4 regions of the Bacillus sp. BSL6 genome follow, and region 4 is predicted to be linked to each of the others. Evidence: riboswitches for the same ligand, from Rfam matches in the RefSeq annotation. Region 4 holds a riboswitch; each other region holds the start of a gene.
What was found. A riboswitch is a leader RNA that binds a small molecule or an ion and turns the genes downstream of it on or off. The one in region 4 is predicted to bind S-adenosylmethionine.
Positions count from the first base shown of each region.

Region 1: linked by a shared signal. The riboswitch ahead of metK (methionine adenosyltransferase) and the one ahead of RCJ96_RS07660 (Na+/H+ antiporter NhaC family protein) in region 4 are both predicted to bind S-adenosylmethionine.
Region 2: linked by a shared signal. The riboswitch ahead of RCJ96_RS21555 (cyclase family protein) and the one ahead of RCJ96_RS07660 (Na+/H+ antiporter NhaC family protein) in region 4 are both predicted to bind S-adenosylmethionine.
Region 3: linked by a shared signal. The riboswitch ahead of RCJ96_RS14590 (ECF-type riboflavin transporter substrate-binding protein) and the one ahead of RCJ96_RS07660 (Na+/H+ antiporter NhaC family protein) in region 4 are both predicted to bind S-adenosylmethionine.

Region 1 is NZ_JAVGCW010000001.1:102,935-110,440, reverse strand. It holds gene RCJ96_RS00710 (molybdenum cofactor guanylyltransferase) at 1-287, opposite strand, end outside; gene RCJ96_RS00705 (MogA/MoaB family molybdenum cofactor biosynthesis protein) at 284-793, opposite strand; gene RCJ96_RS00700 (hypothetical protein) at 1,032-1,211, shown strand; gene RCJ96_RS00695 (hypothetical protein) at 1,218-1,394, shown strand; gene RCJ96_RS00690 (GNAT family N-acetyltransferase) at 1,418-1,942, shown strand; gene metK (methionine adenosyltransferase) at 1,984-3,183, opposite strand; SAM riboswitch class I at 3,353-3,474, opposite strand; gene pckA (phosphoenolpyruvate carboxykinase (ATP)) at 3,703-5,289, shown strand; gene RCJ96_RS00675 (hypothetical protein) at 5,581-5,778, shown strand; gene RCJ96_RS00670 (ATP synthase subunit I) at 6,035-6,418, opposite strand; gene RCJ96_RS00665 (hypothetical protein) at 6,698-6,919, shown strand; gene RCJ96_RS00660 (DMT family transporter) at 6,948-7,506, opposite strand, start outside.
Region 2 is NZ_JAVGCW010000007.1:129,813-137,318, forward strand. It holds gene RCJ96_RS21540 (MFS transporter) at 1-908, shown strand, start outside; gene RCJ96_RS21545 (nucleotidyltransferase domain-containing protein) at 923-1,705, opposite strand; gene RCJ96_RS21550 (PRK06851 family protein) at 1,827-2,936, opposite strand; SAM riboswitch class I at 3,086-3,198, shown strand; gene RCJ96_RS21555 (cyclase family protein) at 3,285-3,917, shown strand; gene RCJ96_RS21560 (hypothetical protein) at 3,945-4,325, opposite strand; partial or broken gene RCJ96_RS21565 (ATP-binding protein) at 4,550-4,997, opposite strand; gene RCJ96_RS21570 (S-adenosylmethionine decarboxylase related protein) at 5,204-6,469, opposite strand; gene RCJ96_RS21575 (hypothetical protein) at 6,707-7,375, opposite strand.
Region 3 is NZ_JAVGCW010000004.1:104,050-111,555, forward strand. It holds gene RCJ96_RS14570 (ATP-binding protein) at 1-326, shown strand, start outside; gene RCJ96_RS14575 (peptidoglycan D,D-transpeptidase FtsI family protein) at 549-2,675, shown strand; gene RCJ96_RS14580 (macrolide family glycosyltransferase) at 3,013-4,191, shown strand; gene RCJ96_RS14585 (aspartate/glutamate racemase family protein) at 4,241-4,921, opposite strand; SAM riboswitch class I at 5,075-5,190, shown strand; gene RCJ96_RS14590 (ECF-type riboflavin transporter substrate-binding protein) at 5,330-5,878, shown strand; gene RCJ96_RS14595 (ABC transporter ATP-binding protein) at 5,889-7,506, shown strand, end outside.
Region 4 is NZ_JAVGCW010000002.1:286,398-293,903, reverse strand. It holds gene RCJ96_RS07675 (murein hydrolase activator EnvC family protein) at 1-1,151, opposite strand, end outside; gene gltP (glutamate/aspartate:proton symporter GltP) at 1,646-2,917, shown strand; gene RCJ96_RS07665 (DUF402 domain-containing protein) at 2,985-3,503, shown strand; SAM riboswitch class I at 3,624-3,729, shown strand; gene RCJ96_RS07660 (Na+/H+ antiporter NhaC family protein) at 3,825-5,141, shown strand; gene RCJ96_RS07655 (lmo0954 family membrane protein) at 5,370-5,726, shown strand; gene RCJ96_RS07650 (PspA/IM30 family protein) at 5,777-6,439, shown strand; gene liaF (cell wall-active antibiotics response protein LiaF) at 6,546-7,286, shown strand; gene RCJ96_RS07640 (sensor histidine kinase) at 7,286-7,506, shown strand, end outside.

The sequences.
Region 1 (7,506 bases), on a different contig from region 4:
ATAGCGTACCAATCTGCTTCTATATATTCCATACCTGATACAATTCCAGCAAGTGGCCCGTTCCCTTTATAGTGCGGAATGTCTTCTATAACAGGCACTTGTACGAGTTTCTCTACTCGCTCTTTTATATCAGAATGACTAATGACTACAACTTCTTGGAGCGTGCTTGTCATCACTTTCAAAATATGCTCAATAAACGTACTACCTTGCCAACTCGCTAGCGCTTTCGGCTCACCGAATCTACTCGACATACCACCTGCTAATACAATTCCAGCATACTTACTCATTGGCGATGCAGCTCAAATGTAATATGACCTAGTTCTGGTAAAATTAATTTATTCATCGCAAGGCGAACCGCTCCGCTAGACCCTGGCATCGAAAAGACTACTTTACGCCCAATTGTGCCGCCGATCGCTCTACTTAACATGGCACTACTTCCAATATCCTCCAAATAACTAATCATGCGGAACAACTCACCAAATCCAACAATTTCTTTATGTAATAACGCTGATACTGCTTCAATTGTGACATCACGCTTCGTAATACCAGTACCGCCATTTGTTAACACAACATCTACATCTTCCCTATGATAACCAGCTAACACTGCTTGCTGAATACTTTCTTTATCATCTTTCACAATTTCATAAGAAGTCACTGTATGGCCTGCTTCTTTTAACAATTCATGTAATAGTTGACCGCTCTTATCTGTCTCTTCTGTACGTGTATCGGAAATTGTTACGATCTTGCAGCGCACTTCTTTTGGCGCTTGTTTTTTATGTTCGGTTACGCTCATTTTTTTTATCTTTCCTTTCCTAAAGGCTTTTCTTCATTTTATCATACATACCTTTACACAATTATGTATGAAGCCGATAATACACCATGATACAATATAAGTATACTAACCCACAAAAAGGAAAATGCATTTTCTTCTACTCCTAGACTACACATCTTAAGCTACCCTTTATATTTTCTTTCTAATGGAATTCAATTTTAAAACTTGTACTAAAAAATAAATCGGAGGTCTACATATTATGGAACTTTATAAAAAATTAACAACAACATTCATCCTCTTATTTATCGCTTCCATCACTGTCGGCTTTTCTCTAAAAGGAGCAATCCCATACGCGACATTGGTGAGCATTATATTTGCGACACTATTTTTACTAAGCAGTGCTTTTTGCGCGGGCAAAGCACGTCAAATGAAAGGTTGATTACATATGTTCCAGAAGAAACCAATCCTTTGTAAATCATGTGAAAAGGAAATACAAACGTATGAAAAGGCTTGGATTCATATGCCATTTCCAGCAAGTGGCATGACGAATATGAGAAAGTATATTGAACTAGAAGGAGAGATTTATTGTAGCTCGTGTGTTGAAATAATGAACAAAAAATAGTAAATACAAAAGGGGGACTTACATTGTTTGAATCAAACCGTATCCAGTTACGAAAATTTTCCGAAGATGATATTCTAACATATTATAAATGGCATAATGATATAGACGTTATGAGTTCAACTACTCTCACTCTTGATAAATATTCCCTTCAAGACACAGAAAAACTTTGCCAACAATTTATTCATTCTTCGGACTCTAAAAGCTATATCATTGAAGAAAAAGCTACGCATCTTTCAATTGGTATTACTTCTTTAATTCATATTGATTCGTATAATCGAAACGCTGAATGTATTATTGATATTGGTAACAAGGATTACTGGGGGCAAGGTTATGGGAAGGAAGCTTTCACCTTATTATTGGATTATGCATTTTTAGAATTAAATTTACATCGCCTTTCTTTACGAGTATTTTCTTTTAACGATAGAGCAATTAAATTATATAAATCGCTCGGTTTTCAACATGAAGGAACTTGTAAAGAAGCTATATTCCGCAATGGCACTTGGCATGACATTGAACTCTTCGCTTTATTCCAACGTAATTATATATAAAAAAAGCTTTGCGCTCACTGCGCAAAGCTTTTTTTCATATATTATAGACCAGCTTGCTCTTTTAAAGCTGCAGCTTTGTCTGTACGTTCCCATGATAGATCTACATCAGTACGTCCGAAGTGGCCGTAAGCTGCTGTTTGTTTGTAAATTGGGCGACGTAAGTCTAGCATTTTAATAATACCAGCTGGGCGAAGATCGAAGTTGTTACGAACTAGTTCTACTAGTACGTCTTCAGATACTTTACCAGTGCCGAATGTATCAACTGAAATTGATACTGGTTGCGCTACACCGATTGCGTATGCAAGTTGTACTTCTGCTTTTTCAGCAAGACCAGCTGCTACGATGTTTTTCGCAACATAACGAGCTGCATATGCTGCAGAACGGTCAACTTTCGTTGCATCTTTACCAGAGAATGCACCGCCACCGTGGCGAGCGTATCCACCGTAAGTATCAACGATGATTTTACGTCCTGTTAAACCAGCATCACCTTGTGGTCCACCAATTACGAAGCGGCCAGTTGGGTTAATGAAGAATTTCGTTTCTCCATCGATTAATTCTGCTGGTACTACAGCTTTAATTACGTGCTCTTTTAAGTCGCGATCGATTTCTTCCCATGTAACATCTGGGTGATGTTGTGTAGAAATTACGATAGTATCAACACGTACTGGTTTACCATTTTCATCATACTCAACTGTAACTTGCGTTTTTCCATCCGGACGTAGGTATGATAATGTATCATTTTTACGTACTTCAGTTAAACGGCGAGCTAATTTGTGAGCAAGCGAGATTGGAAGTGGCATTAACTCTTGTGTTTCATTACATGCGAAACCAAACATTAAACCTTGGTCTCCTGCACCAATTGCCTCAATCTCAGCGTCAGTCATTTGACCTTCGCGTGCTTCTAGCGCTTGGTCAACACCCATAGCGATGTCAGCAGATTGCTCATCGATAGATGTTAAAACTGCACAAGTTTCTGCATCGAATCCGTATTTTGCGCGTGTGTAACCAATGCCTTGAATTGTTTCACGAACGATTTTTGGAATATCTACGTAAGTAGAAGTCGTAATTTCCCCCGCTACCAATACTAAACCAGTTGTTACAGTTGTTTCACAAGCTACACGTGCATTTGCGTCTTTTGATAAGATCGCATCTAAAATTGAATCAGAAATTTGGTCACAAATTTTATCTGGATGTCCTTCAGTTACAGACTCAGATGTGAACAGATGACGTTTTTTTGTCATGTGGTAAACCTCCCTACAGTAATTGTATATATTGTACGGAACTCATCCTTAATTTGCCACAGATTGCGACATACATTTATTCTCCCACACAAGCATACAGAAAAACCTTTCCTACATAATAGAGAGGAAAGGTTTAATTTGCTACTTGCATACTGCTTTTTGCCCTTCGCTCTTATCGTTCGAGACCTGTAGCCTCGCACAGGTTTTAGCACCTATTCACCTGTATTTACCACTACAAGTGAGGTTGCTGGGCTTCATCGGGCCTGTCCCTCCGCCAGCTCGGGATAAGAGAGTATCCGTCCCAACCTATACTAAAGAAATGATATTCATTTGTCAATTAATATTCACATTTTCGTGAAAGTTTTTCTCAATGCGCCTAAAATGAAATATTAATAAGGAAATAATGTATTCACACAAACAAAAAGAAATAAATAGTATACATTATTTATATAATTGTGTTATACTCTTGTTGGGGATTACGAGAAATATTTCATTAAATGAAAAGGATGGTATATAAATATGAGTACTGTGAATGTCCAAATTGGTTTACACGAATTATTGAACGGAAGCAATGCACAGATTCAACTAAGTGTTCCGCAATTAGTGGAAAAAGTATTAATGCGAAATGAAGGGAAATTAACTTCGACTGGTGCCGTTTCTGCTTCAACTGGAAAATATACAGGACGTTCTCCTAAAGATAAATTTATTGTGAAAGAAGCATCGGTTGCTGACAAAATTGCTTGGGGAGCAGTAAACCAACCGATTTCTGAAGAACATTTTAATAAATTATATACGAAAGTTTTAGAATACTTAAAAGAGAAAGAAGAGTTATTCGTCTTCAAAGGATTTGCAGGCGCTGACCGCAATTACCGCCTACCAATTCAAGTTATTAATGAATATGCATGGCACAATTTATTTGTACATCAACTATTCATTCGTCCAACTGAAGAAGAATTAACAACTCATGAATCAGAGTTCACAATTGTTTCTGCACCGAATTTCAAAGCTGATCCAGCTGTTGACGGTACAAACTCTGAAGCATTCATTATGGTTTCATTCGAAAAACGTATCGTACTAATTGGTGGTACAGAATACGCTGGAGAAATGAAAAAATCAATCTTCTCTATTATGAACTTCTTATTACCTGAACAAGATATTCTTTCTATGCATTGCTCTGCAAACGTAGGTGAAGAAGGCGATGTAGCATTATTCTTCGGTTTATCTGGAACAGGTAAAACAACATTATCTGCTGATCCAAACCGTAAATTAATCGGTGATGATGAGCACGGTTGGTCTGATAACGGTGTATTCAATATTGAAGGCGGTTGCTACGCGAAATGTGTAAACCTTTCTCACGAGAAAGAACCACAAATTTTCGATGCAATCACATTTGGATCTGTTTTAGAAAACGTTATCATTAATGACCAAACGCGTATCGCAGACTATAACGATACTACTTTAACAGAAAATACTCGTGCTGCATACCCTATGCATGCGATCGACAATATCGTACTGCCAAGTGTTGCAGGACACCCAAATACAATTATCTTCTTAACTGCTGATGCATCTGGCGTATTGCCTCCAATCAGTAAGTTATCAAAAGAACAAGCTATGTATCACTTCTTAAGTGGTTACACTAGTAAACTAGCAGGAACAGAGCGCGGTGTTACATCTCCGCAAGCAACATTCTCAACTTGCTTCGGTTCACCATTCTTACCACTTGATGCATCTCGCTATGCTGAAATGCTTGGTGAGAAAATCGAGAAACACGATGCGAAAGTATTCTTAGTAAACACTGGCTGGACTGGTGGCGAATACGGCGTTGGTAAACGTATGAACTTAGGTTACACTCGTGCAATGATTCAAGCAGCATTAAGCGGTGAACTTGCGAAAACTGAAACAGCTAAACATGACATCTTCGGTCTTGAAGTTCCACTTCACGTACCAGGTGTACCTGACGAAGTGTTAATGCCTGAACAAACTTGGGCTGATAAAGCTGCATATAAAGCTAAAGCAATCGAACTTGCAAATGAATTCAAAGCTAACTTCAAAAAGTTCGACAGCGTATCTGAAGACATTATTAACTTAGGCGGTCCAATCGCTTAAGCGCAAACTTTCTGTTGGAATAACCCTTTACTCATATGAATAAGTGTCGTGTAACCGTAAAGTTTCGCGTACTCACCGACAAAACCCAATGCGGCTTAACGGTTACACACACTTACATAAAAAAGAAGCTTACGTTTTTTACGTAAGCTTCTTTCTATAATCTTATATAAAGTAAAACGTTGATTTCTTCATCTGTGACTTAGTTTATTAATTTACATAATTTTCACTTTATAGTTATTTATTTTTAGTTTCCTATGATATAATTTACATATATAGGAAGGAGAGAAACTTATGAAAAATTTTTCTCGTACAGGAAAGATTTTATTCAGTTATGGAGCGATCCAAATGTTTTGGGGACTTGTGATGCTTAACGTTAGTTTATTTGAGCATACAAGTGAAACGATAAAATATATTATTCTAATTACCGGAATCGTTTTTTGTATTATATCCAACTTTTTTAAAGAACCTAAGAATCATACCACGAAGTGATTTCACGTTAACTTATTGGAAGCAAAAACCTGTATTTTATGCAATGTTTCGCTTCCTGTTATACTATCCATTATCGTATCCCTTATTCCAGAGTAAATCCATTTTCACACAGACAAATCACGGCTTCGAATATATAAATTATATCCCTACTCGCTACATATCTCTGGTTTCACATCGCATGGGGTAAAACAGGCTCTGACCGCTTCTAGCCATGGCTGGATCATCTATCCCATCTAAAAAGAAGCTTTTTATCTTTTTAGCTCTTTGTTAATTCTTTCTCATCTTTCATACTATAGTATCCTAAATTCACAACAATTAAGAAATAACCGCCCATAATCCCTACTGCAAATGCCCACATCACCATATGGTGCTCAATTTCGTACATAATAATAGCGCCTAAAATAGCAGCGGCAAAACGATTAAACATACCGAGCGTCGGCGCTTTCGTTTTCTTTACGATACTATCTCCAAGCTTCTCAATTCGTCTCCCTAAAAGCCAAACGCAATACATACTTACGATAAGTCCAATTCCTGCACCTAAAAAATGTGCTGAAAACGGCGTTACCATCCAGCCTAGTAAAAGAATACCTAGTATATAATACGATTGAATTTTAAACGACCTTAATGACATACTAATCATGATGTTCTCCTCTTCCGTAATTTTTATCTATCCAACAATAAATTTTTTCAAGTTTATACTGCTTACATTCATTTCACTCAAATTAAAAACAACATAAACGGTATGTTTATGTTGTTTAAATATTTTTAGAAAATAATATTATACAAGATTTCAAAGATCATCCCCCCCATAATTTGTGACGTTTTTTCAAACATTTTTCGTCCATTTATGAAAAAATTGATATCAATCTATGAACATACGGATATGATGTAATAAGTACACAAATAAAGGGGGCGTCTAATGATTTATTTTTTAATGGCTCTCATTCACCTCATTATCCCTGCACTTATTGGACTTTCATTGTATTGGTACACGAAGAACCATAGTATTTTCTACGCTGTCCTCGGTGTCCTTCTTCCTGGTATTATTCTGATTACTCTCTTCCGTATTCCATTTTTAAACTTAATTCCACTTATTACTGCGATCTTATTTCTCGTCTTCTTACCAAAAATAAAAAAATAGGAAAGCAGATCATAGGTGATCTGTTTTCCTATTTTGATATAGGTTCTCCTGCAGTAGAATGAATGTTTACTTTCTCCGATTTCACAAACCATAGACCGAAGAAAATAATAATTCCACCGATTATTTGTTGAAACGATACATATTCATCTGCCCATACAGCTGCAAATAAAACGGCAACAAGCGGCGTTATATACATATATACCATCGTATGTGATGCCCCAATTTTTTGAACGCCTACATACCACATTACTAAACCAAATACTGTTACAAAGAAAATAGAATATAGTAAAGCAAATAGGGTCATTCCATGTGTAATGTGAAATGGCATTGTAAATACATGTGGTCCACTTAATAATAAGAGCGGAATCGCGCCAACTAATGCTGACCATGCGGTAACACGTAATGCTGAATATTTTTTAATTAATGGACCAGCTAAAACAGGATAAAGCCCCCAGCATATTGATGTAATGAGTCCAATCCCATTCCCGTAAAAAGAACTAGCCAGTGAATGCCCTGCTACTAAAACTAAAGCTGCCCCACCAAAAGCAATGGTAGAACCGATGAGCTTTCGAGAAGAAAACTTTTCT
Region 2 (7,506 bases), on a different contig from region 4:
CAACAGCTTCCACACTTACTGTTGAATATTCACCAAAAAAGCGACAATCTTTTATTTATGCTCTTATGTTTACTGGCTATCCTTTAGGTATCGTGTTAGGCGCTATTTTGTCCATGTTTATGTTAGAAGACTTCGGATGGAGAACTATGTTTGGTATCGGAATGATTCCACTACTCCTCATTCCTTTCATTATTCGTTATTTACCTGAATCCATTCAATTTTTGTTATCACGTAACCGCCAAGAAGAAGTGGATAAAATTCTTAATCGTTTTCAAATTGAATTCCATGCAAAAGAGAAAACTCATCAACCCCCATCTAATATACGAAAGAAAAATGGATTTCTTACTTTATTCTCAAAAGAATACATAAAAGCAACGCTGCTTTTTTGGATCACTTATATAATGGGGATGTTTTTAATATACGGTTTAAATACTTGGTTACCTCAGATGATGCGACAGGCAGGATATCCTCTTGGATCTAGTTTATCATTTCTACTTATGCTAAATATTACCGCCGCTATCGGTGCATTATTTGCTGGAGCAATCGCGGATCGTATAGGAGCTAAAATTGTTATTAGCATCTCCTATCTTATGGCAGCTATATGTATTGGACTATTAACAATTAAACCATCTGTTACAATCATTTATCTTTTAATTGGTCTTGCTGGAATTGGATCAGTCGGTATTACTCAAATATTAAATGCATATGTAACACAATACTTCCCATCACATATCCGAGCTACTTCCTTAGGCTGGGGACTTGGACTTGGACGAGTTGGTGCGATTGCTGGTCCTATTCTTGTCGGTATTATTATGACAATGCAATATGACTTAGCATGGAATTTCTATTTATTCTCATTCGCAGGTCTTCTCGCGGCTATATCAGTTTTCCTTATTCCTGCAAAGTAAAAAAGGGCACAAATTTATTCGTGCTCTTTTTTGTATACTTCGAATAACATATCTCGAAACAATGTATTTAAACTCTCAATATCTATCCCTGATCCCTTTTCGATTCCTTTTACATATTGCTGATAGTAATGAATTTGTTCTTCTAAAAATTGATTCAACACATCAATTTTTAATCCAACATCTAATTCAGTACCTGCCTTTTTCTTTATTAACAACTGTTCAATTTCATCTAATACGCTACGCTCCAATGATAATTCTGTAATTAATCGATCGAATTCTACAGGAGGCAAAGTTGTTTTCTCCTCTAGCCACTTACAAGCCAAAATAGGACGCAATACATAAAAGTACTTTTTTAATTTTACATTCTCACCTTGCAAAAATTCACGATAATTTTTTGAAGCCATATGTAAGTAATGATATATCGTTGCTTTCGGATCGAAGTTCTTTTCACTCATTTGCTGAAGCTGTTCTGGAAAATTAGAGTTTTTCGAATAAAAAATGGGTGATCGAATCCATTCGAGTAAAGCTGGGTTTGACTTTGCAAATAGTTGTAACGCTTTTTTAATATCCCATCCGCTTATATCTAAATCATCACTAATCGGATACTCAATTACATCTCGTTTATCATGAATGGATAAATACCATTCTACCGGGTGCATATAAACGAATCTAACATCATAATCACTATCTTTTGATGGAAACCCCCATGCACGACTCCCTGACTCCACAGCAAATAAAATTTTCACATCATTTTCTTTCTCAATTCGTTCTAACTCCAACTTAATTTTCTCTCTCATTTCATACCCTCTCCATTTTTTGATTATTTCCTTGGAAATTCGACAAATATATTACTAAGTTTACTACATACTAAAATAGCTGTCAGAAAATTTCCGACAGCCTGTCAAAATTCGTTATTTTTTACTTGTTCTTTTCAGTTACACTAACCGCAATTCGTTCAAACTCTTTTTGAATCTCCTCTTTGTATGCATCTACTTTTGAAAAGTCCATAGCAGCAATATAAATTCGTTCTAATTTATCACGAACTGATTTCGCTTTCGCTAAAAAAGACATCGCCTCATTCATTTTTGCTTTATATTGAATAGAGACGTCACGAATTTCCTCCGCATACTTCTCATCCGTCCCTGGTTTTACAATAAGGGCATACATATCTATAATTTCATCACCTTCGCGGCTCGGAAAATATTCATGTGGTGCGGTGCTATCGAAAATCGCAAACCCTAATTCTCTTACGATCACCATATCAAGACTATTTGGATCAAACCCACAATGATATACTTCAACTTCAAATCCTTTTTCTTCTGCTGCCTTAGCTAATTTTTTGAGCATTGTTGATTTCCCAGAACCTGGGCGTCCTTTTATAAAATAACGATGTGGTAATCCTTCTGTTAAATTAGGAACAAAATCAACTGCTCCTTTCGGTGTAGCTGCTCCTAAAAACCGATGTTTCACAAGCGATTGTTTCCCAACTTTATCTGTAAATAATTTCTGAATAAGCTGCTCGGTTAGTTCGTTCGCTTTATTAAAATCAATATTACTAATATATATTTTCTCCCACTCATCATGTATAACTAATGCCTCGTTAAAACGAGCGTAAGCAGCTTGAAAAGCTTTGCTTGCTTCTGAAACAAATCGTTCAATTTCCACTTTCTGCTTTCTTAACTTATCTGAATCCCAAGCAATTCCTAAATTAATATACTCCTCGACAACTCCTGGCATTTTTGGCTCAATAACATGCGGTGATGTTCCATCAACAATTCCTACTTTTAACTTCGGGATAATGACACCATCAACCGATTTATTATCAGAAGAACAGTGTAAAAATTCAATATCATATCCCTTTTCAACCCATTCACGACCTATTACCTTAATTAAAGAAGATTTTCCCGTTCCAGGTCCACCCTTTAAAATAAATAATCTGTTTAGTCCTTTTAAATTCTCTTCATATAAATTATGAAATCCTCTAGCTGTATTTCCACCAGCATAATAATTCAATACATTCCCTGTCACTGCACTCACTCCTTCGCAGCATTCTATTTACATAAGCTACAATATGCGAGCAACTTTATTTGGGTGAATACCTATTTTGTGTTGCACAGAAAAAGGAAATGAATTACAATTTTATTATCACGAAAATTCCGAACTTTAAATTGAATATACCTTTATCAAGAGAGGCAGAGGGACCGGCCCTTTGAAGCCCAGCAACCTCAGTTTATACAAACTGAATAGGTGCTAATTCCTGCAAAATGCATTGCATTTTGAAAGATAAAACGTAACTATTGTGTGCAAAACTCATCTTTCTTGATTATGAAAGGTGAGTTTTTTATATTTCAAAATATATACTTGGAGGTATTTAAAGTGAAAGTAATTGACCTATCCCAAACATTTGAAAAAAATATGTCTCAATTTCCTGGAACACCAAAAATCAATTTAGAAGCCATTACAAGCGTTGAAGAAACAGGTTATCAAGTTACAGATTTTCATTCTGTCGTTCATGTTGGTACACATTGTGATGCTCCTGCTCATTTCATTTCAGGCGCAACGACTATTGATCAATTGCCCCTAGACCAATTTGTAGGTGAAGCTGTTCTTATCGACGTAACTCATGTACAAGAACGAAAACTACCTAAAGAAGTATTACACAATGCTGACATAAAAGAAGGTGATATTGTCATTTTCCATTCCAACCTATCTAATAAATGGAATACAGAAGCGTATGAACAAGAAGCCTTTTATCTTTCCGAAGAATTAGCTGAAGAATTAGTTCAATTAAAAGTAAAATCTGTCGGTTTAGATTTCATTTCTCCTGACGAGGTAACGACAGAAACATCGCCAATTCATCACATACTACTTGGGAATAATATTTATTTAATCGAAAACTTAACAAACTTAGATGCCATTAATGCGAAACGTTTCTTTTTCTCAGCGGCACCTTTAAAAATTAAAAATAGCGACGGTGCTTTCGCAAGAGCATTCGCTGTAATTTTTTAAACAAACTATACAAAAAAGCAAAGATCATCATTGACCTTTGCTTCTATTTCTTTTATTTAAACTAAGAAAGAATTGCTCAACGCGAGGACGTAACCAAGCTAAATAATCTTTCTCTTTCTTCTTTGTACAAGCTATTTCTTCCCCATCGACCATTCCGACAAGCTCTAGCTCTAACAGTTGCCTCGTAAATGCTAACATATTTATTTCTTCTTCCGGATACTCTTCTTTTAATTTCTCCTCAATTTCCCCTAATAAAAAACCGTCACGCATCATTGCCAATGCATCAATCCAAAGTGGCGGCATTTCATATTTTTCTCCTGTAATTGTATCTTTTACAATATAATTCTTTTGCTCTTTTCGAAATTGAATCGCGTGTAAGCATACAGTCGAATTTAATGTTAATTCCATCATACCACCTCTTTCATAATATCTGCATAGAAAAAAGGATGCGCGTGCACCCCTTCTTTTTCTAACACTACCGAACCGTTACATGAATAACAAATCTCATGTCGATATTTTCCTCCATTATAAACGAAGTATTTTATAAAAAAAACCCTTCTTGAAACATTTTATAAAATGTTTATATTTACGCAACAAGAACACTTTTCTGAAAAATATTTTCTTATAGCACATTATACTATCATTAAAAAAATTCCCACTTTCGTTCCTATTTCCACGCTACTTTGAATCACAACACTTCCTTGATACTCCTCAATAACTTTATATGTAATCACTAATCTAAGTCCCGTACCATTCTGCTTTGTTGTGTAAAAAACTTTACCGATTTTGTCTAACTTCTCGTTCTCCATCCCAAAATGGAAATACATAAATATCCTTCCGTTTTTCCGTATACACGGATATGAATGTCTCCCCCTTCTCGCATCGATTCTATCCCATTTTTAATAACACTTGTTTTAATTGTTTATCATCACCGTTTATAGGTGATACATTCTCATCTATTTTCCAGTGAAACTTCACTCTATATTGCGCTGCATAACTTTCCATTAACTGCACAACATATAAAAGGATTTCTCCTATTTTACATCATTCATAATTTGTTGGCTTTGGTTCCCCTAACAAATCCGTTAATTTTTTTAATACTTTTAAAGCTTCTCTTTCCCCATAAATTAAGCTTTTAAATTTTTTCATATAAAATACTCCTCATGATCAATACAAAAACTCTACATATTATCTCATTAAGTTATAAGGATAAAATTACTTTCGTAGCAATATGTAACCTTATAACGCGAAAAAGAAGGGGATTTCCCCTTCCTTTTCGTCACAACTTATATCCATCTTACCCGATCATGTAGCAAGCCATCCGTAAAATCATTTTCCCCCACTACAAAATTCTTCATATATAAATTCAAATATTCTCCGTACTTACTTTCTGTATTTAATAATAATTCCTCTACATAATAGGCACCTTGTTTAAATTCATCGAACAGTAAACTACACAAGCCGGCATAAATTCCGCATCCTACTTGGAAGTAAGTCGCATTCGTTTTATATTTATGAAAAACTTGGCTGCTATTCATCACGTTATACATATATGTCTCGCTATTTTCATAAACGAGTAATACACCGACTAGATCCTCGCCCGCAATCTCTTCTTCGGCTGGATTAAATACTTTACGATTCCAATTCCATAGATCTTCTACCTTATCTAAATTCTGTCTAATTATATTTGTTGTATACTCGTTAATTCGGTAAAGAAACCCTACTTCCATGTTAAAGTTTTTCCCTAAAATTAAAACTTCCTCATGCGGCATCAAACAACCATAAAACTCTTTCTCTCCCAACTTTACTTTATACTCTGAAGCATATACATCTTCATAAAAGTAAAGAGGACGATGATGACTCATATACATCGGATAACTCCATATCGCTTCATCTAGAAATCGCTCTACTGCCCATGAAGCATACAGTGTATGAGGCTTTATAAGTGCTGTATCATTCAAAAATGACGTATCATGTTCTACTATATAGCATGCTCTTGGCTTTTCATTCGGGCGTTCCTTCATAAGTTCAACAACCATCCATTGAACGACACCTGGATTCATACCTGAGCCTATAATTGCTTTTGTATTTGTAAATTTATCTTTTTCCTTCTCAAATCTCGTATATCTTTCCGTAAGCTGAAAGCCGATTAAACTATCGTCCTGATCTACTGCCTCGTTTTCCAAAGCTGAATTAATATAACAAATTCCAAGTTCATTACAACAGCTTAATACTCTGATCGTATCTGCCCCTGAAACATCAATCACAACGCTCGTACTACTTTCTTTTAAATGTTTTTTAAATGTCACTACATCTTGGAGATCTATTTCGGATAAAAACAATTGATCTTCCAAATTTGGAAACAACTCGTCATAATACGTCCTATTTTTTTGTTTTATATCAACCAAATAAAATGTAACATTCTTTATCACTTCATAAATCGGGTCTTTTTCATTTACTATCGCTTGATTTAAAATCGCTAAAACTGCTTTTGCTGCTCCACCAGCACTACCAAGTAATGTAATCGATAACGAATTTGGAAACTGCTCCACCAACAAAACCCCTTTAATATATTAGTTAAGCAGTTCTCCCTCAAAAAAATAAATTGAATACATCAAAAGATAGCTCGTACATATTTTTTATAATTTAGTACAAAATTTCCTCTTCAACAGTCATACTAACATATTTATATTCAATTCATTTTTCCCCTCATATTCAGATCAAGCTAAACAAATAGGCTCGACCTTTTCTTCTGCATATAAAAGAAAAAGCCAGCCCTTTCAATTAACTTACGGACAATGGACAGATTTTACATGTTGAATATTTACATACATTTTCGCATCACGCGCTTTTAATATTTCAATATGCCCCTCATCAATCTTCGCCATCTTTCCGATTTTATTATATTCCTCACCTAAATCGAACACCATAATTTTTCCAGACATTTTAATAAGTTGTTCTTCAAACGTTCGAGCTAACGTAATATTTAAGGGATTCACGGGGAGTTCATTTTTATTGAGGGCGTAAGGCACTTGATTTTCTTTATACGGAATTAACCATTTCAAGTGTTTTAAAGATATATATACAGTTTTATAAACTGGACTATAAAAAACAATATAATCGTTCATTACACTTGTAACATACCCATGTATTGGAGCATTTCCTGCTACATAAATTTCCGTAAAAATCCCTTTGGAAGTACTTAATACTTTCCTCAAAGAAATTGAAGGTGACTCTCTCTTAATTACAGAATCCACATCTGGTTTTGAGATTTCTTCATCATGTGGTCGTAAAAATTTATAATATTGTACATGGTATAAAGATATATATACGTAGTCTTGTCCATTGTAAAGAACAACGATATCATTTCCTACGTCTATTAATACACCTTTAAACCTTTTTTCACCAATTAATTTAACATATATATTTTCTCCAATACTTTTGTTTAACTCATTCATCTATATCCTCCTTCCTATGAATTTCTTCTTTCCTGTCTTTCATTTCTAAAAAAATAATCAGGGCAAAGTTCTGTTTTAATAGTAAGTAATTCCTTTTCATACTATTGAAATAAGAAATTGTTCTTCTCTTT
Region 3 (7,506 bases), on a different contig from region 4:
CAGATGGCGGAAGAATTTCAATTCACATAAAAGAAATAGGTAAAGATGGTATCATTATTAGTATAATTGATAAAGGAATAGGAATACCCGAAGAAAGAATTAAAAGATTAGGTGAACCGTTCTATAGTACGAAAGAAAAAGGTACCGGTATTGGATTGATGTTAAGTTATAAAATTATTGAAAGTCATCAAGGGAATATAAGTATTATGAGTGAGGTTGGTGTCGGGACAACAGTAACGATTTACTTGCCAAAAATTCAGAGTAAAAAGCCTTTATCAAATTATGATGATAGATTAGAATCAATACGTTCAATTATTAACTCTTAAATTATTAAATACCCAATAACGAAAAGTTAAACTTTTTGTTATTGGGTATTTTTGTATTTAATTTAGAAAACTTTACCTTTTCTTTAGATTTGCTTTAATTTCTATTAAGTTTTTATCAATATATTAGTATTTGTGCAAGGTAATGTATAGGAAACGTGCATTACTTTTAATATATAGATTCAATTATTAATAGAAATACAGTAAGGAGGAGATTATGACAAGGTGAAAAAACAAGAGAAAAAAAGTGGTAGAGCAGTAACAATGCGTTTAAACATTCTATTTTTTTGTGTATTTATATTATTTTCTGCCATGATCATACAATTAGGTAAAGTACAAATTATCGATGGTGAGACGTATAAAAATGAAGTAGAGAAAAGAGAAAATGCAACCGTAAGCCTTTCTGTCCCGCGTGGAAAAATATTTGATCGAGAAGGGAATCCAGTAGTTGATAATAAATCTTTACGTACAATTACATATACAAAGATGAAAGGTGTAAAATCAGAAGAAATATTAAAAACAGCAAGACAACTTGCAGACATAATTGAAATACCACAAGAGGATATAGATAAACTAACTGAGACGGATAAGAAAGATTTTTGGATGCAATTAAATCCGACACTAACCGAAAAATTAGTATCTAAAAAAGAAATAAATAAGTTCAGAGATAAAGATATTACCGGGAAAAATTTAGATAAAAAAATTGAAGAGTTAAAAAGAAAACGAGTTACGGATAAAAATCTTCAGGATTTAACTGATAAAGATATAAAAGTGTTAGCTATTAAAAGTAAGATGACTTCTGGTTATCAAATGGCTCCTCAAATTATTAAAAAAGACGTTAGTGAAAAGGAATTTACTATAATTAGTGAAAGTTTGGCGAATCTCCCAGGTGTAGACGTGTCGGTTGATTGGGAGAGAGTGTATGTGAATGATGGATTATTCCGATCCGTTCTTGGAAATGTTTCTAATTCCGATGAAGGATTACCAAGTGAACGATTAGATTATTACTTGGTACGTGATTATAGCCGAAATGATAGGGTTGGAAAAAGTTATATCGAGCAGCAATATGAAGATGTACTTCATGGTACAAAAAAAGAAGTAAGAAGCGTTGCAGACAAACAAGGTACTACAATTAGAACGGAAACAATTTCTGAGGGAAAGAGCGGTAAGAACTTAACTTTAACAATAGATATGGAATTACAGAAAAAGGTAGAAGAAAGTATAGAAAAAATATTAAAAGCATATAAAGGATCAGAATCCATGTTGGACCGTGCTTTCGTTGTAATGATGAATCCGAAAAACGGACAAGTATTATCAATGGCTGGCAAAAGACTTATAGAAAAAGACGGGAAAACAGAAATTGAAGACTATGCATTAGGTACAATGACTAGTTCATATGAGCTGGGATCAACAGTTAAAGGTGCCACAGTTTTAACTGGATTTGAAACGAAAGCTATAACACCAGGTACTTATTTTTATGATGCACCTATGAAGTTTAAAGGTACTAGGGAGAAGAAGTCTTGGAAAGAGTTTGGAAATATTGATGATTTAAGAGCGTTACAAGTCTCTTCAAACGTTTATATGTTCCATACAGCATTAAAAATTGCAGGTGTGGATTATGTGAGAAATAGTTCATTAAATATTAAACAGGAATACTTTGATAAAATGAGGTACTATTTTAGACAATTCGGATTAGGTGTTCCAACGGGTATCGATTTACCGAATGAAACAGCTGGACAAATTGGTAAAAAAGATAATCAACCTGGTTTCTTATTAGATTACTCAATTGGCCAGTACGACACGTATACACCACTTCAGCTCGTACAGTATATTTCAACAATTGCAAACGGCGGATATCGAATGAAGCCACAAATTGTTCAAGAGGTAAGAGAGCAAACTTCGCAAAAAGATGAGATTGGTAAAGTTGTGCATGCAGTAGAACCAATTGTTTTAAATAAAGTTGATATGAAAGAGGAATATATAAAGCAAGTAAAAGAAGGATTTAGAAAGGTATTCCAAGAGGGAGATGGAACAGGAGTAAGGGCGTTCCAAAAAGCATCTTATAAACCAGCAGGTAAAACAGGAACAGCACAGACAGTTTACGGTGGAGAAAGTGATATTGGAAGAAATGAAAAGGGCGAGAGAAGAGAATGTTATAACTTAACGTTAGCAGGGTATGCGCCATATGATAATCCAGAAGTAGCATTCTCTGTAGTTGTGCCGTGGGTTATGAATGATAAATCTGGTATTAACTCTGATATTGGAAAAGAAGTTTTAGATGCTTATTTTGAATTGAAAAATAAGAGATTGAATGGAGAAACTTTACAAATAGATAGCTCTCAAGAAAGTTAAAACATATGAAATAATATAGAAACTAGAGTCGTTTAATTTAGGGATAGATTCAAAATGGGTGATAGAAAGGTAAAATCATTCTATCAATTGTTCACGTTTTATAAAAAAAATCATATATTGATAGCATAGGACAAGCTGAAAAGCTTATTCTAACCTCACAGAACACTCCTTATCACGGTTAGGCATCTACTTATGTAGATGCCTTTTTTAATTAAATAACTGACAATTATTTATCAATCTAAAGTAGCAAGTATATTAGGACTATTAGGGGAAGATTGACCGTAATCATTACAGTATGATTATCAAGAGCGTTGAAATGTAAGGGAGTGAGAAAGAAGTGAGAAATATTTTAATGGTTAATTTTCCAGCAGAGGGACATGTAAACCCGACATTAAGTTTAGTCAAAGCCTTTACTGAACGGGGGGATCACGTACACTATATTACAACAGAACACTTTAAAGGCAGAATTGAAGATTTGGGAGCTACTGTATATACTCATCCAGATTTATTAAAGGATATTTCTATTGATACTGAAACTTCATATGGATTGAACTCTTTCTTTCATGTACATGTTCAAACTTCTTTATATATATTAGAAATTACGAAACAATTATGTGAAAGCATTAATTTTGATTTCGTAATTTATGATATATTTGGTGCTGGAGAGTTAGTAAAGGAGTATTTACAAATTCCAGGCATAGTTTCTTCTCCTATATTTTTAATTCCTACTGAATTTTTGGAGATTTTACCTTTTCATCCTAATGCAGAAATACCATTCCAACCTGATGAAATTTCTGAACAGTTACTATATCGAATGGAACATGAATTTGGAGTAAAGCCTAAAAACAATCTTCAATTTATGCATAACAAGGGAGATATTACTCTTGTGTACACAAGTCGCTATTTTCAACCTAATAGCGATTTGTTTGGAGAAAATAATATTTTTATTGGACCAAGTATTTCAAAGCGTAAAACAAATGTAGAGTTTCCACTTGAATTGCTTAAAGATAAGAAAGTTATTTATATTTCAATGGGAACACTGCTTGAAGGAATCGAACCATTCTTTAATGCATGTATTGATGCTTTCTCAGATTTTAATGGATTAGTTGTAATGGCAATTGGCGATAGAAATGACCGTTCTAAAATTAAGGAAGCGCCAAACAATTTTATAATTGCTCCATACGTACCTCAATCAGAAGTATTAAGTGAAGCAGATGTTTTTATTACACATGGAGGTATGAACAGTGTACACGATGCTATTCATTTTAATGTCCCATTTGTCATCATTCCACACGATAAAGACCAGCCAATGATAGCACAAAGATTAACTGAGCTTGAAGCGGCGCATCGGTTATTGAAAGAGAATGTTAATGTGCAAACGTTAAAAGAAGCGGTAACCGATGTTCTTTCAAATGAAAAGTATAAGCATGGAATACGAAAACTGAAAGATAGTTTTTTAGATTGTGGTGGTTCAAATGAAGCAATCACAGTGATTACATCTCTTTTAAATAAATAGTGTGAGTAATATAAAAGCATAGAGGCGGCACCTTTATGCTTTTATATTATTATCCCGCAAACTGCACAGCAGTATTTGCATGTAAAAAAGCAGTATCAAAAACAGGAACAGTAAGGTCGTTTTGGGAAATGAGCAACGGTATTTCGGTGCAACCTAGTAGTATACCTTCTGCGCCATTTTGAATTAATGATTTTGTAATTTGTAATAGCTTTTCTTTTGATGTTTCTGAAATAATCCCTTTACTTAATTCATTTAAAATTACATGATGAATAAAATTTCTGTCCTCTTCATTTGGGATGATTGTCTCAATGTTATAGTTTGCTAGACGTGATTTATAGAAGTCTTGTTCCATCGTTTGTTTCGTACCCAATAGTCCGATACGCTTAATATTCTGTTCTACCATTTCTTTAGCACTTACATCACCAATATGAAGAAGCGGGATGGATATTGCACTTTCTACTTCTTCAGCAAATAAATGGACAGTATTAGAACACATTAATAAACAGTCAGCTCCAGATTTTTCAACTTTTTTTGCAACTGTGACTAATTCGTTTTTCACTTCTTCATATTGATGATTTTGTAATAAAGTAGTTACTTCACCAAAGTCCATGCTATATAAAACAAGCTTTGCATTTTGGTCATATTGAGAGAGTGTAAGTGTATTAATATGTTTATAATATAATGATGTAGATTCCCAACTTAGTCCGCCAATTAAACCGATTACTTTCATCGTACATTCCTCCCGTAACTATTTTAAATTCATTATTTCATAATTCCGATAAGAATACAATGATTTAAATGTACTGTTGAACAAAAAATAAAAATAATTAGAAAAGTGTTGAAATTTATACTTCTTAATGCCATAATACGAATTACAAATTAATACTTATCCAGAGAGGTGGAGGGAACGGCCCTATGAAACCTCAGCAACCCCTATGTCAATGTATAGGAAGGTGCTAATTCCGCAGAGAACACGTTGTGTTTTTTGGAAGATAAGAGGATTCTTGAACGTGAAAGAAAATGGCCTCTTATGTAAGAGGTCATTTTTTGTTGTATAGAAAGGGAGTGTCGATGCATAATTCATTTTCAAAATAAATATAGAGTAATAAAAGTTGACTATTAAGAGAGGGGAATTGTAATGAACAAATTATCAACAAAATTAGTAGTAGCAATCGGAATTGGATCCGCATTATACGGGATATTAGGACTTTGGGGATTTACTATTGCACCAAATACATTTATTAAACCTGCATTAGCTATTTTAACCGTTTTTGGAGCGTTATTTGGTCCAGTGGCAGGACTGTTAATAGGACTTATCGGTCATACCTTAACAGACACAATCGCTGGTTGGGGTATTTGGTGGGGATGGGTTATTAGTTCAGGCATTATTGGCTTTGCAATGGGGTTCATTCAAAAAAGAGTTGGCTTTAGTGTGAAAAACGGGACATATAATAAGGGGGATATTTCTTATTTAGCCATTACTGGCTTAATTGGAATTGTCATTGCTATTATATTTGCTGGGGCATTCGATATTATTGTGATGGGAGAACCGTTTGACAAAATTGTTATACAAATGTTAGGTGCAACAATTGCTGACGTTATTGTATTTTTAGTTCTTGGATTGCCAATTACAATAGGCCTAGCTAAATCGAATAAGAAACATACACATTTAAAAATTGAAAAGTAGGGATATTAAAATGCAACCAATTATTTCTTTTGAACAATTCAACTTTCAATATAAGCATGCAGCGCAGCCTACTGTTAAAGACATTACATTTCATATATATCCTGGAGAAAAAGTGCTAATTGCTGGACGAAGTGGTTCAGGGAAATCAACGTTAGCTCATTGTATGAATGGGCTAATCCCATTTTCTTATGAAGGGACTAGTACTGGTAATATTTTAATTGCTGGAAAAGATCCGAGGAAAAAGAGTGTTTTTGAACTGAGTAAACATGTAGGCACAATTTTGCAAGATCAAGATGCACAATTTATTGGTCTTACAGTAGAAGAAGATGTAGCCTTTTATTTAGAAAATGAATGTGTAAATCAGGATGAGATGAAAAAGATTGTCTCGGAGTCATTAAAAAAGGTAGGGATGCATACTTTTCATAAACAAAGTCCGCATGAACTATCTGGAGGGCAAAAACAAACTGTTTCTTTAGCGGGTTTGTTAACAACAAATGCTCCTATATTATTGTTCGATGAACCGTTAGCAAATTTAGATCCAGCTAGCAGCTTACATACAATTGAACTTATTAAAAATATACATAAGCAATATAATAAAACAATTGTAATTATTGAACATCGAATAGAAGAAATGTTAAATCTGGATTTAGATAAGATCATTTTAATAGAGGAAGGGGAAATTGTTGCGATAGGGACACCAGATGAGATTTTAGCGTCAAATATATTACCCTCAATCGGATTAAGAGAACCTATGTACATAGAAGGATTAAAAAGATTACATTTTGATAGTAATAATGACGTAATATATCCACTTGAAAATCTTCATAAGGAAAGTATTAGTGGTGTAATAAAAGAGTGGATGGAGAAAAAAGCTTTTTGTAAAGATACTCCTACAAAAAAAGAATTATTGAAAGTAGAGAATTTATTATTTTCATATCCTAATAAACAAAAAGTATTAGAGAATGTAAATTTATCCATATATGAAGGAGAAATTGTAGCACTTTTGGGCCATAACGGAGCTGGAAAATCAACATTAGCTCATAGTCTTATAGGAATAAACAAAACAAAAAATGGCAGGATTTTAATTGATGGAGTAAATATCAATTCTTGGTCTATACGTAAACGCGGTGAGATTATATCTTATGTCATGCAAAATCCAAATCATATGATTACACAACCTACTGTTATAGAAGAGGTTTCATTCACATTAAAATTAAAAAAGGTTTCAAAGGAAGAAATTAAGTTTAGAGCGGAGGAAGCGTTAAAAATTTGTGGTTTGTATCCATTTCGAAATTGGCCAATTCAGGCGTTAAGTTATGGGCAAAAAAAGAGATTAACGATTGCATCTGTACTAACAACAAATCCAAAACTTATTATTTTAGATGAGCCCACAGCCGGACAAGATCATTATCATTATAAACAATTTATGACGTTTATTAGAAAACTAGCTGCAAAGGGAATGTCTTTTATTTTCATCACACACGATATGAATCTCGCATTGGAATATGCGGACAGGGCGATAGTTTTACACGAAGGGAGAATTATTGCGAATAATACCGCGTCTACTGTATTAGGGCATCCAGAAACATTAAAAAGAGCGAACTTAAAGGAGAGTTCTTTATTTAAAC
Region 4 (7,506 bases):
AGTTGAGTTCCTTGTTTTACAGTTTGTCCATTTGATACAGAACGGCTACTCATATGAGCATATACTGTTGTATATGTTTTTCCGTTAATACGGTGAGATAAGTACACAACATTTCCGTAACTAGATGATAATTCTGAGCGAATAACAACGCCATCTGCAGCGGCAATAATTGGAACAGTTCCTGAAGCAGCGATATCGATTCCTTTATGGTTATCTATAGAGCGTACGCCAAAACCAGAAGTTTTTGATCCAGCTGCTGGTTTAATAAATCCTCCGATGTTTGTATCGTGTGGTGTTGGGACCGCTTGAGCTGTTTGAGCAGATGTAGCAGCTTGTTTACGAGCTTCTTCCGCCTTGCGAGCTTCCTCAGCTTTACGAGCTTCTTCTGCGCGTTTTTCTTCTTCAATTGCCTTTTGAACAGCTTGACGCTGATTTTCTAAAATGCCTTTAGATTCTTCTAATCCTTCAATCTCTGAATCTACTTTTGCTACTTTCGTATGTAGATCGCTAATAAGAGTTTGTTGCTGTTGTTGGTTGTTTTGTAATTCTTGTTGTTTTTGTTCTAATTTTTGCTCGGATTCTTTCAGTTGTTGCTCTTTTTTCTCAACAGCCTCTTTTTCTTTCGTCACAGCATCTTGGTCATTTGTTTGTTTTTTCACAATATCAGTATCATTATTTAAAATTAAACTGACAGAGTACATATTATCAACAAGATCAGCAATGTTTGCAGAATTTGTTAATACTTCCGTAATGATATTTGTGCGAGGTTTTTCTTGCATAGATTGCAGTCGTTGCTTAATAACTTCCTGACGCGTATCTATGTTTGTTTGTAATTGCTCTATATGTTTCTTTTTTTCAGTAATTACTTGTTGTGTCTTACTAATTTCTTTTTTTGTATCGTTTAATTCAGCTTCGTTTTTATTAATAGAAGTAGTTAAATCGTCGATTTTCTTTTGTAATTCTTGAATTTCTTTTTCTATTTGTTCTTTCTCGGCTGATTTATTTTGTAAGTCATTTTGTTTTCCTTCTAATTCAGATTGAATATTAGATAATTTATCTTGATTCGTTTCAGCGTATGCGGGTGAAAGTAACGGGGAAGCAAAAATCGTTCCTGCTGCTAAAACGCTGAACGCTACAAATTTCTTTTTCATGGTTGTCTGGCTCCTTTCCCTATGAATGTTATATATCATAAGAAGAAGAGTGTCTATCGTTGTAACCATAATGTAAAGAAAATTTTATAAAATTACTAAGTTTTGTCGGAATTTATCATTTTTTTACGGTAATTGTAATGGTGATTCTCTTTCTTAATTTGTGTAACAAAGGTGTGTTCTGGATTACGTTTTGTTAAATAAAGGAATAAATAGGTCTATTTTATGTAGTGAAATTTAATTTGGAAACTCAATAAAATACTAGTAAGGAATCGTTCTCATGTTAGGTTTTCTGACATGGGTTTTATTTTTGTCAAGAAAATTATTTGCGTTCGGGCAAAGTTATTTTGTTGTCAGATTTTAAATTTTGATTTATGATTTTTAACAGGGACAAAATGTAGTGAATTGTCGAATAATATGTAATACTCTTAATTTCAAGTTTTATAGATATAGAATGAGAGGTAGAGTGACACATCGAAGAGGGGGTTACAACAAATATGAAAAGAATAGGACTTGCATGGCAAATATTAATAGGACTTGTGCTTGGTATTGCGGTTGGTGCGATTTTCTTTGGCAATCCAGCAGTGGTGAGTTACTTACAACCAATTGGTGATATTTTCATCCGACTAATTAAAATGATTGTAGTACCGATTGTTGTAGCAAGTATTGTTGTTGGGGTTGCTGGTGTTGGCGATGTTAAAAAATTAGGTCGACTAGGCGGAAAAACAATTATTTACTTTGAAATTATTACAACAATTGCAATTATTGTCGGTCTATTAATTGCGAATATTTTCCAACCAGGAAAAGGCGTAAATATGGAGCAGTTAACAAAGACAGATATTTCGAAATATACACATACGACAGAGCAAGTACAAAGTCATTCGTTTGCAGATACATTTGTAAATATTGTTCCAACAAACATTGTAAAGTCATTAGCTGACGGAGATATGCTTGCTATTATCTTCTTCTCTGTATTATTTGGTTTAGGTGTAGCAGCAATTGGTGAAAGAGGAAGACCGGTTCTTCAATTTTTCCAAGGTGTAGCTGATGCGATGTTTTACGTAACAAATCAAGTTATGAAATTTGCACCATTTGGTGTGTTTGCACTAATTGGAGTTACAGTTTCTACATTTGGTCTTGCTTCGTTAATTCCATTAGGGAAATTATTAATTGTAGTATACGGGGCAATGATTTTCTTCGTTGTAGTTGTCTTAGGACTTACAGCGAAAATATTTGGAATTAACATTTTCCAATTCTTTAAGATTTTAAAAGACGAGCTGATCTTAGCATATTCTACAGCGAGTTCAGAAACAGTTTTACCGAAAATTATGGAGAAAATGGAGAAGTTCGGTTGTCCGAAAGCAATTACATCTTTCGTTATTCCGACAGGTTATTCATTTAACTTAGATGGATCAACTTTATATCAAGCAATTGCAGCTATTTTCTTAGCGCAAATGTACGGTATTGATTTATCTATTACACAACAAATTACATTATTACTTGTATTAATGGTTACATCAAAAGGTATCGCAGGTGTACCGGGCGTATCATTCGTTGTATTATTAGCGACACTTGGTACAGTAGGTATTCCACCTGAAGGTTTAGCATTCATCGCCGGTATTGACCGTATTTTAGATATGGCTCGTACAGCAGTTAACGTTGTAGGAAACTCTTTAGCAGCTGTAGTTATGTCTAAATGGGAAGGTCAATATGACGCTGAAAAAGGACAAGCCTATTTGAAAGAAATTTCTAATAAGCAAGCAGCTTAATTATAATTTGAAAAAAGCTCTCACATAATATGTGAGGGCTTTTCTATATAGAAGGGAAGCGGACGTAATGAAACGTAAATATGGTGACGGTTCTTCGTGGAAGCGACTAATAGAAAGGAATTATACGGTTAAGCAAATAGAAGAGGGAATGCTAGGAATACTGGAAATAAAAAAGGTGAGAGAACCTAGTTGTAAAGAATATGACGGGAAAGAGCTATGTATTGCTGGCAATCAGTATACGTGGATTCAATATTTCATAGACGGGAAAAACTTTGCGATTACTGCTATGTTAGATGATCAAAAGGAATTAGTGCAATATTATATCGATGTGGCGAAAGACTATGAAATAGACGAGCGTGGTTTACCGTATTTTGATGATTTATATTTAGATGTGGTATTATTACCGAATGGTAAAATGTATGTATTGGATGAAGATGAGTTAGAGGATGCTTATAAAAGTGGCGATGTTACAAAAGAAGAGTATGAGTTAGCTTGGTACACTACAAAGTGGATTATAGCTGCAATAAAAAATAATGAATTTTATTGGATTTCAATATTGGAAGAAGAAATCAAAAAGTTAAAATGATTATTGTATTCAAATTTTTGTATAATTACCAAAAAAATCTATACAAAAAATAATTGACTTTTGTTTTGTAAGCGAGTAAAGTTAGGGAAGAAATTATTATTAAAAAATAAATATGAAACCTTCTTATAAAGAGAGGCGGAGGGACTGGCCCTACGATGCCTCGGCAGCGGACTCGATTTTAGAGTGCTGTGCCAAATCCAGCAAGCATGTGCTTGAAAGATGAGAAGAGCGTTTCTTATAGATGTATAAGACCTCTTCTCGTTGGAAGAGGTCTTTTGTTATTCATTAGAAAAAAGGTTGAAACTAGGGAGAGATGGTACTTTGAAAGAAACGAGAGGAAATGGTTTAGCTTTATTACCACTTGGGATATTTTTGGCGCTATTTATAGGTTCTGGAATTATTACAGGTGATTTCTATAAATTGCCGATACTTGTAGCAATTTCAATTGCTGTAGGAGTCGCTTTAGCGATGAATCGTAAAGAAAGCTTTCATGTAAAAGTAGAAAGATTTGCTAAAGGTGCAGGAAACCCAGATATTATGATTATGGTTCTAATCTTTGTACTTGCAGGAGCATTTTCTGAAACGGCAAAAGGGATGGGCGGCGTTGATTCTACAGTTAACTTAGCGTTATCAATTTTACCGCAAGGATTTATTATAGCTGGAATTTTTGTTATAGGGGCATTTATTTCATTAGCAATGGGAACTTCAATGGGAACAATTGCCGCATTAGCACCGATTGCGGTAGGTATTAGTGGGCAAACTGATATCTCCATTGCGCTTGCAATGGCTACCGTTGTTGGCGGGGCGATGTTTGGTGATAATTTATCATTTATTTCAGATACAACAATCGCAGCTGTACGTTCACAAGGAACAGAAATGAAAGATAAGTTTAAAACGAACTTTTTAATTGTATTACCAGCGGCTATTATTACAATTGTACTATTAGTAATTCTTACTTTAGGAAGCGACACGCAAGTTAAAGCGCATAGCTTTGACTGGATAAAGATTTTACCGTATGCAGGAGTACTTATTACAGCGCTACTTGGTTGGAATGTACTTATTGTATTAACTGGTGGAACTGTACTATCTGGGGTTATCGGTCTTTTAGATGGAAGTTACACGTTAGAGAGCTTCTTTAAAAGTGTAACGACTGGAATGGGTGGCATGATGGAGTTAGTATTACTCGCTATTTTAATTGGCGGTATGGTTGAATTGATCCAATATAATGGTGGTATTCAATATTTAATGAATCTTTTAACGCGTAACATTCGTTCTAAAAAAGGAGCAGAGTTCGGTATCGCTGGTTTAGTAGGGATGACGAATATGTGTACAGCAAATAATACAATTTCTATTATCTTTACAGGTCCACTTGCAAAAAACATTGCAGATCAATATGAAATTGATCCTCGTAAATCAGCGAGTGTATTAGATCTTTTCTCATGTTGTGTGCAAGGATTAATTCCGTATGGTGGGCAAATGTTAACGGCAGCAGGATTTGCAGCATTATCTCCGATTGAATTGTTACCATATGCGTTTTATCCAATCTTAGTTGGAGTATGTGGGATCATTTCTATATTAATTGGTTTCCCGAGGTTTTCTAAAGTAGCAGAAAAGAAAGAATATCATAAAACAGCATAATGAAAATGAAGTGTATGAAAAGTAACGAAAGCCGTACAGAGAATGTTCTCTGTGCGGCTTTTTTTGTGCGATAAAAGAGTGAATAATCTCATGCTACCTTATGTTTTTACAAAAGGCTGAATGCAACTCGGTCTTAAGTCTGAGTTGAAAACGGTTCTTAAGCTCGTTATGGAAAAAAGAAAAAATAGTTAAGATAAGAGTATCAAATCGAAGGGAGGCAAGCACAAGATGAAACAATTTCTAGCGTTTATCGCGGCTGGTATTTTAGCTTTAATTGCTCTTGGCAGTCTTGCTGGTATTATAGGATTCGCAATTGGAGCAGGAGTTGTGTACTGGAGCTATAAATCATTTGTGCGAGCACAATCATTTTTTGGAAAGTTAGCTTGGGGTATTGTTGGTTTAATCGGCTTGTCCATCGCCCTTTCTCATTCCCCAGCATTAATCGGTATTGCCGCATTAGTAGTTTTATACTACGGATACCGTGAGTGGAAAAAAGAAAAAGATGTAGTTGTTGATTCTGCTCCAGAAAGTTCTAAACCATATAGCAACTTTGAAGATGAGTGGAACAAGTTAATGAAAAACTAATAAAAAATAAATCAAATCAAATTTATAAAGTAGAAGAGAGGAAGATTATAATGAAACAATCTTTATTCGGACGTGTACGCGATGCAATTTTAGCAGATTTTCATAATGTATTAGATGAGAAAGAAAGAAAAAACCCAATTGCTATGTTAAACCAATATTTACGCGATAGTGAGCGTGAAATAACAAAAATTGAGAAGTTAATTCAGCGTCATAAAACATTAAAATCTAACTTTGCTCGTGAGCTTGAGCAAGCTCGTTATTTCGTAAATAAAAGATCAAAGCAAGCGCTTATCGCTCAAGAAGCAGGCGAATTACAACTACATGAGCGTGCATTAGAAGAAGTAGCTTACTATGAAGGGCAAGTAACTCGATTAGAAGAAATGTATGCAGGTGTTGTAGAGCAAATTGATGAGTTAGAGCGTCGTCTTTCTGAAATGAAAAATAAATTAAAAGAAATGCACGCAAAACGTATGGAATTAATGGCACGTGAAAATATGGCACATGCAAATCGTCGTATGAATACTGCGATGCATAAAATGGATGAAAATAATCCATTCTTACGCTTTGAAGAAATTGAAGAGCATATTCGTGACTTAGAAACTCGTATGAATGATGAGCATGAACGTGACACATTTGATATGAAAATTGCAAAACTTGAGCGTGAAATGAAAGAAAAGAATGATGTATCGTTAACGAAAGAGTTAACAAAATAATAGTAGTATATTATAAAACAGGCTTATGATATAGTGATAGGAGAAAAGGTGTTGGAAAGCAATGCCTTTTCTTCTATGTATATGTGACAAGAAGGGGGGAGCTGAAATGAAGAAGCATTTTTCAAAAACACAATTAATGGGGATGCTCCTCATCATATTTGGATTCGGTCTTTTTCTTGATATGATACTTGGACATTTTGAACCAGGTGGTCTTATTTTTGCATTTATTATGCTTATGTTTGGAAGACATTATCGTAAAAAGAATCGTTATGTACGGGGAAATGTATTTTTATTTGTTGGTGGTATCGTATTTTTATTCTTCTTATTTTCATCAGCAGCATTTGTTCTTGTCGTATTTGCTTGTTTAGCTTTAATTGGTTATCAATTGATTCAACAAGGACATAAGCAAAAGGCAATGAAGGTTGAAATTAAAGAAAAAGGGATTATAGACGAAGAGAAACAAATATATCGTACAGAACCATATTTAAAAAACATGTTTGTAGGTAATGTACGAATGATGGATCATATTTATGAACTTGAGGATATTAATGTTCAATATGGTGCTTGTGATGTGGAAATAGATTTAACAACTGCTATGATTCCTGAAGGGGAGACGGTAATTGTTATTCGGGGTGTCGTTGGTAATATTCGTTTATATGTGCCATATGATATTGAACTGTCTTTAAATCATTCTGTTATTGTCGGACGTGTGCTCTTGCCAGGTCATGAGGAGACAGGGTTTAACCGCAATGTTACATTTAGAACAGAGCAGTATAAAGAGGCTCCTCGTCGTATTAAAATTATTTCTTCGCTTGTCGTAGGCGATACGGAAGTGAGGAAAGTATAATGAAGAAACAAAAAAATATTTCGTGGATGTATATTCGTTATTCTATGTTGTCCTCAGTTAGTATCGCACTCATTTGTACAATTGTATATGTATGGAAAAGTGAGCAACAAGTATATGATTTATTATGGAAGGAATCCATCGCTTCTGTTCCAATTGGCTTGTTTATTATGACTACAAGTTTACTTATCGGGGGAATTGTAGGATATGCAATCGGTTACTA